DNA from 3 places in the Pseudarthrobacter sp. NS4 genome. Region 3 is predicted to be linked to each of the others. Evidence: riboswitches for the same ligand, from Rfam matches in the RefSeq annotation. Region 3 holds a riboswitch; each other region holds the start of a gene.

Region 1 (2,260 bases), 1.6 Mb from region 3:
ATGGTCCGGGCCGATGAAGATCATTTCATCCCAGGCTTTGTCCACTGCCGCCCGGACCTGGTTCCCCGTTGCTGGTCCGGTCATGACTGTGCCCTCCTGGTCTGGAAATGCCGCCATTCGCCTCGAATGTACTCCCGCGCGCGCGGGAGTGTCCATAGCCGGTACAGTCGGGAACTCCGGACTGCCCGGCGCGCCTAGTCCTCGGCGCCCGGCCGGAGGATTTCGCGCAGGGCCTCCACCACCAGGTCGTGGTCCTGCACCTGGGGCAGGCCGGAAACAGTGACGGTGGCTACTGCGCCTACGCCCGTGACGTAGAGCGGGAAGGACCCGCCGTGCGCGGCGTAGCGGGTTTGATCAAACCACCCCTGGTCTTCGATCCGGCCGCCCCGGAGCCGGCCACGCAAACCCACAAGAAGCGAGGGTACTTCGTACCGGGCGGCGGTACGCTGCTTTGCCCGGATCCAGTGTTCGTTGTCTGGTGTGGCGCCGGGCAAGGCCACGTGGAACAGGACCTGTTCCCCCTTGGTGATGTCGATTGCGATGGGTAATCCGCGCTCCTTGCCGAGCTCCACGAGGAGAAGGCCAAGGTTCAGCGAATCGTCCAGCGAGAAGCCGGGGAACTGGAGCTCGCGGATTTCCGCCTCGATACGGCCGATGAGGGCTTCCAGCGACCCCTCAGGCTGCGCGGCATCGGAGTCCGGATCAAAGTAAGTCACATGCGGTGGATTGGCAGTCATGGCCCACAATCTACCCCTCTCCGGGTATAAACTGGACCACGCCCAACAGGGCAGTTTCGCCCAACCAACCAAGCATCACTTAACGACAGGGGAGCGCCGCCGTCGGCACTGGCCAGGCCAGGGACCGCAGGTGGGCGCTGAGAGTGCGGACAGCCGCAGACCCTCGAACCTGATCCGGTTAGTACCGGCGCAAGGGAGTCGAGTTCTCGAAGTGTTCGGCAACGGCAGTAAGTGCCGCTTGCCGCGCTTTCCCCTCCTGTTTCCCAGGAGGATCACATGAGCACTACATCAATCAAGAAGACCACCCGTAAGTCCTGGCGTGTCGTGGACATTGTGGTGGCGGCCCTGATCGCCATCGCCGGTGGCGTTATCTTTTGGGCCTGGTCGCAGGGCGCGGCCGCAGTGTCTGCGCCGATGAACGCCGTTTACCCGCCCCTGACCGGCCTGATCGCCGGCGGCTGGATGATCCCGGCGGTGCTGGGCATGCTCATCATCCGCAAGCCCGGCGCGGCACTGTTCTGCGAGACCGTTGCAGCCACCGGGGAGCTCCTCATGGGCTCGCAGTACGGCGCATCCGTGCTGTTCTCCGGCCTTGTCCAGGGCCTCGGCGCAGAGATCATCTTCGCGATCTTCGTGTACAAGAAGTTCAACCTGCCCGTTTCACTGCTCGCCGGTGCTGCGGCCGGCTTCTTCTGCGGCCTGAACGACTCCTTCGCGCCATGGGGCTGGAACATCGCCTACTCCGGCGGCGACAAGCTGGCGTACATCGTGTTCACCGCGATTTCCGGAGCGGTCATCGCTGGTGCCCTGTCCTGGATCGCCACCCGCGGACTGGCGAAGACCGGCGTGCTGAGCTCCTTCGCCTCGCGCAAGGCAGCCACGGAGCCCGTCTTCTCCTGATGCAGGCAGATTCCCACCAGTCCGAAGCGGTCCGGCCGGCGGCAGTCACCGCCCGCGGCTGGGGCTGGCGGCACGCCGGCCGCACCAGGCCCGCGGTCAATGCCCTTGACCTGGACGTCAGGCCGGGGGAGCGGGTGCTGCTGCTCGGCCCCTCCGGCGCCGGCAAATCCACCCTCCTGCATGCCCTGGCCGGGGTCTTGGGGGACGCGAACGACGACGGCGAGGCGGGCGATTCGGATGAGTCGGGTTCGCTGCTGGTCGACGGCGGTTCCCCCCGCGGGCAGCGCGGCCGGGCCGGGCTGATGCAGCAGGACCCCGAAACACAAGTGGTCCTCTCCAGGGTGGGGGACGACGTCGCCTTCGGGGCGGAAAACCTCGCCGTGCCGCGCGACGCCATCTGGACCCGCGTGCATGAGGCACTGGCCGACGTCGGGCTTGCCCACCTGCCGCTGGACCATCCGACGTCGGCACTGTCCGGGGGGCAGAAACAGCGGTTGGCGCTGGCGGGAATCCTTGCGATGCGGCCCGGGCTGATCCTCCTGGATGAGCCCACCGCCAACCTTGATCCGGCGGGGGTGCTGGAGGTCCGCGACGCCGTGGGGCGCTGCCTGGACAAGACCGGC
Region 2 (2,260 bases), 330 kb from region 3:
CGGGTTATGCATGGAATCTATGTCCCTGCGGCTGCTCCGTGTTGTAGATGTGACTTAGGAGGTAGTCCCGTCCAAAGCGGCGAGGAGGGCTGCCGCGGCGGCAGCGGGGTCGTCGGCTTCCGTGATGGCGCGCACCACCACGATCCTGCCTGCCCCGGCCTCCACCACCTGGTCCACGTTGGAGTGGTCGATGCCGCCGATCGCGAACCAGGGCACCTGGCTCCCGGCCCCGGCTGCCGCAACGTACTTGACCAGGTCCAGTCCGACGGCGGCCCTGCCGGGTTTGGTCGGGGTTGCCCAGACCGGCCCCACACAGAAATAGTCCAGCCCGGCCGGACCTTCCGCGGCAGCGAGGGCAGCGTCCACCTGCCCGGGGGCATGGCTGGAAAGCCCGATGGCAGCGTTGCCGTTCAGCAGCGTGCGGGCCGCGGCCAGGGGGAGGTCCTTCTGGCCAACATGGAAAACCGGTGCACCGGACAGCACGGCGATATCAGCGCGGTCATTTACGGCCCACAGCCTGCCGTGGCGTTTTGCGGCTTCCTTCAGGACCGCCAGCAGCTCCAGCTCCTCGGCCGCCTCGATGGTCTTGTCGCGCAGCTGGATGATGTCCACGCCTCCGGCGAACGCCGCATCCACGAACTCCGCGAAGTCCCCGCGGTCCCTGCGTGCATCAGTGCAGAGGTAGAGGCGGGCAGCCTTCAAACCGGAGGTGCCTTCAGCATTCGTAAAGGCATCGGTACCGGGAACTGCAGCAGCGGGAACAGGGGAGTGGGACACATTCATGGCTGCAAGCCTAGTTCCTCTACACTGGCCTCGTACTGCGGGAGCCCGCGGCAGCTGTCATAAAGCGCCGGGCTGAGAGGGCGTCAGAGCCGACCGCTTGACCTGATCCGGTTAATGCCGGCGTAGGGAAGGAGACACATGGGCAGCCAAGACCCTGCCCCTCCCGGGGCTCAGAACGGCACCATCCGTGCCGACGTCGCGGTGATTGGCGGGGGAGTCATCGGGCACGCCATCGCCTGGGAGGCGAGCCGTTCCGGGCGCTCCGTAGTGCTGATCGACGAAGCCCCCGGCTCCGGTGCCAGCTGGGCCGCCGCCGGGATGCTTGCCCCCGTGAGCGAGCTGCACTACCAGGAGGAGGATCTCCTGGAACTTATGCTTGCATCCTCCACCCGCTGGCCCGGCTTTGCCGCCGACCTGGCCGCCGCTTCCGGTGAAAGTTCCGGATACCTTGCGACGCCGACCCTCGCCGTGGGTGCCGACGCCGCCGACCGCCGGGCACTGATGGACCTGCGCGGGGTGCAGCAGGCCAACGGCCTGACCGTGGAGCCGCTGACTGTCCGGGAGGCCCGCCGTCGGGAACCCCTGCTGAGCCCTGCCATTGCCTGCGCACTCGACACTCCCGCCGACCATAAGGTGGATCCCCGGCTCCTGGTGTCCTGCCTGCGGCGCGCCCTGGCCTCGCATAACTCCGAAAGCAATGACAACGGACCGGCCGTGGCAGGCGCTGAGGACGGTTATGCAGTCCGGGACAGGGCTGTCGGGCTTGTGTGGGCCGACGGAGCCGTTGCGGGTGCCCGACTTGCCGGCGGCGGCAGCGTCCTTGCCGGGGAAACAGTGGTGGCCAACGGCCTGGACGCTGCAGCCCTGGCCGGCCTGCCCGAAGGGCTGCACCTGCCGCTGCGGCCGGTCCACGGCGATATCCTGCGCCTGGCGGTGCCGCGGCAGCTCCAGCCCCTGGTGACGTCTACCGTCCGTGGCCTGGTCCACGGCGTTCCGGTATATATCGTCCCGCGGGAGGACGGGACGGTGGTGATCGGGGCCACCCAGCGGGAGGATGCGCTGGCTGGAAGGACCAACCCGTCGTCGACAGGCGCCCGGTCCGATGCCGGCGCAGTATCCGCAGGCGGCGTTTATCAGCTCCTCCGGGATGCCCAGGTCCTGGTGCCTGCCGTCGCGGAACTTGAGCTGCTTGAATGCACGGCGAGGGCACGGCCCGGAACCCCGGACAATGCCCCGCTGCTCGGGCGGGTGCCGACGGCCGGCGGACCCGCAGCCGAAGGGCACGGGCACGTACCGGGCCTCATCATTGCCACCGGATTCTTCCGGCACGGCGTCCTCCTGGCACCCGCAGCGGCCGCCATCTGCCGGGACCTGATGGACGGCACGGCGGATGTCCGCTGGAAACCGTTCGACCCGGCCAGGTTTTCGGGACGGGAACCAGCCGCCACCAGCTTCAACATCAAGGAGACAGCATGAA
Region 3 (2,260 bases):
CTGGTCCAGCGTGTCCTCCGCGAAGCAGTGGGCTGTCACGCGGGCGCCTTCGTCGTGCGCCGCCTGGACCGCGTCCCGGACGACGGCGGCAGGGAACGAGGGTGCCAGGTCACCGGCGCCACGGTCGATCCAGTCCCCCACGAGCTTGACCCAACCGTCGCCGTCACGGGCCTGCTTCCGCACGGCCTCCACGAGGTTTTCCGGTTCCACCTCGTCCGCGAAACCGCGCAGGTACCGGCGTGTCCGGGCTATGTGCCGTCCGGCGCGGATCAGGACGGGGAAATCCCGTCCGCCCTGCATCCAGCGGGTGTCGGCCGGGGAGCCGGCGTCCCGGATGAGCAGGGTGCCCGAGTCCAGGTCGGCCCGGGCCTGGTCTTCTGCGGCAGCGGCGTCCACCGGGCCGCCCGGCCCGAGTCCGATATGGCAGTGCGCGTCCACGAATCCGGGCAGGACCCAGCCATCCAGCACTCGGTCCGGCGCCTGCTGCGGGCGGGTAAACGTCAGCAGCCCGCCAACGGACCACAGGCCCCGCCGCTCGCTTCCCGGCCCGGTCAGCACGGGGCCGCTGAGTTCTATAATCTCCGGCATTCGACTCCCTCTTCCTCGCCAGTCAGGCTAGCACCGGCTATGTGACAAGGCCCTCACGGAAGGCTGTGGTAGCTTTCTTCCTGACCACACGGGTGCCCCTGCAGGGGCTGAGATCGGGCTGATGCAGCCTGCGACCGTTGAACCTGTCCGGGTAATGCCGGCGAAGGAAGTGAGTATTCCTTGAGTACACCAAAAGAACAGCTGAGCCCTGCCCAAGATGAGCCCGGGAAAGGGCTGCCCGGTGAAAGCCCGGCAGCTCCGGTCACCCGGTCGCTGAAGTCGCACTCATTGGCCTTTATCGAAGATGCGGCGTCAGGGATCCGGGTCCCTGTGACCGAAATAGCCCTTGAGCCCTCCCCCAATGGGGAAGCCAACGCCCCTTTCCGGACGTACCGGACCGCCGGACCCGGCAGCGACCCGGTGCGCGGCCTGAGCCCCTTCCGGTCGGAATGGATTCTGGGACGGGGAGACACGGAAGCCTACAGCGGCAGGGAGCGGAACCTGCTCGACGACGGCCGGTCGGCTGTCCGCCGCGGCGCCGCCTCCGCGGAATGGGAGGGCGCCCGGCCGGTGCCCCGCCGCGCCCTCGAAGGCAAAACCGTGACCCAGATGCACTACGCCAGGCAAGGCATCATCACGCCGGAAATGCGGTTCGTCGCGTTGCGCGAGAGCTGCGACGTGGAGTTGGTCCGCAGTGAGGTGGCCGCCGGCCGCGCGATTATTCCCAACAACATCAACCACCCGGAGTCCGAACCGATGATCATCGGGAAGGCGTTCCTGGTGAAAATCAACGCCAACATCGGCAATTCAGCCGTGACCAGTTCGATTGCCGAGGAAGTGGACAAGCTGCAGTGGGCAACCCAGTGGGGCGCCGACACCGTAATGGACCTGTCCACCGGCGATGACATCCACACCACCAGGGAATGGATCATCCGCAACTCCCCGGTTCCGATCGGCACGGTGCCGATTTACCAGGCGTTGGAAAAGGTCAACGGGGAAGCCAACGCGCTGACTTGGGAAATTTTCCGCGACACCGTCATTGAGCAATGTGAGCAGGGCGTCGACTACATGACAGTCCACGCAGGAGTCCTGCTCCGGTATGTTCCGCTGACCGCCAACCGCGTGACGGGAATCGTATCGCGTGGAGGTTCCATCATGGCTGGCTGGTGCCTGGCGCACCATGAGGAAAACTTCCTGTACACACACTTCGACGAGCTGTGTGAAATCTTCGCCAAGTACGACGTCGCGTTTTCCCTCGGCGACGGGCTGCGGCCGGGGGCGACGGCGGATGCCAACGACGCCGCGCAGTTCGCAGAGCTGGACACCCTCGCCGAGCTCACGCAGCGGGCCTGGAAATACGATGTCCAGGTGATGGTGGAGGGTCCCGGCCACATTCCCTTCCACCTGGTGCGGGAAAACGTGGAGCGGCAGCAGGAGCTGTGCAAGGGAGCACCCTTCTACACGCTGGGGCCACTGGTCACCGATGTGGCTCCGGGATATGACCACATCACGTCAGCGATCGGGGCCACGGAGATCGCCCGGTACGGTACCGCCATGCTGTGCTACGTCACACCCAAGGAACACCTTGGCCTGCCCAACAAGGACGACGTGAAGACAGGCGTGATCACCTACAAGATCGCCGCGCATGCGGCAGACCTCGCCAAGGGCCACC

Evidence for each region. A riboswitch is a leader RNA that binds a small molecule or an ion and turns the genes downstream of it on or off. The one in region 3 is predicted to bind thiamine pyrophosphate.
Region 1: linked by a shared signal. The riboswitch ahead of NXY83_RS19460 (ECF transporter S component) and the one ahead of thiC (phosphomethylpyrimidine synthase ThiC) in region 3 are both predicted to bind thiamine pyrophosphate.
Region 2: linked by a shared signal. The riboswitch ahead of thiO (glycine oxidase ThiO) and the one ahead of thiC (phosphomethylpyrimidine synthase ThiC) in region 3 are both predicted to bind thiamine pyrophosphate.

Annotation. Positions count from the first base shown of each region.
Region 1 is NZ_CP103288.1:4,141,135-4,143,394, reverse strand. Features, by position in the region: gene NXY83_RS19470 (hypothetical protein) at 1-84, opposite strand, end outside; gene NXY83_RS19465 (heme-degrading domain-containing protein) at 195-737, opposite strand; TPP riboswitch at 815-951, shown strand; gene NXY83_RS19460 (ECF transporter S component) at 1,014-1,637, shown strand; gene NXY83_RS19455 (ABC transporter ATP-binding protein) at 1,637-2,260, shown strand, end outside.
Region 2 is NZ_CP103288.1:2,889,642-2,891,901, reverse strand. Features, by position in the region: gene thiE (thiamine phosphate synthase) at 55-783, opposite strand; TPP riboswitch at 811-929, shown strand; gene thiO (glycine oxidase ThiO) at 922-2,259, shown strand; gene thiS (sulfur carrier protein ThiS) at 2,256-2,260, shown strand, end outside.
Region 3 is NZ_CP103288.1:2,559,545-2,561,804, forward strand. Features, by position in the region: gene NXY83_RS12115 (amidohydrolase family protein) at 1-588, opposite strand, end outside; TPP riboswitch at 667-774, shown strand; gene thiC (phosphomethylpyrimidine synthase ThiC) at 769-2,260, shown strand, end outside.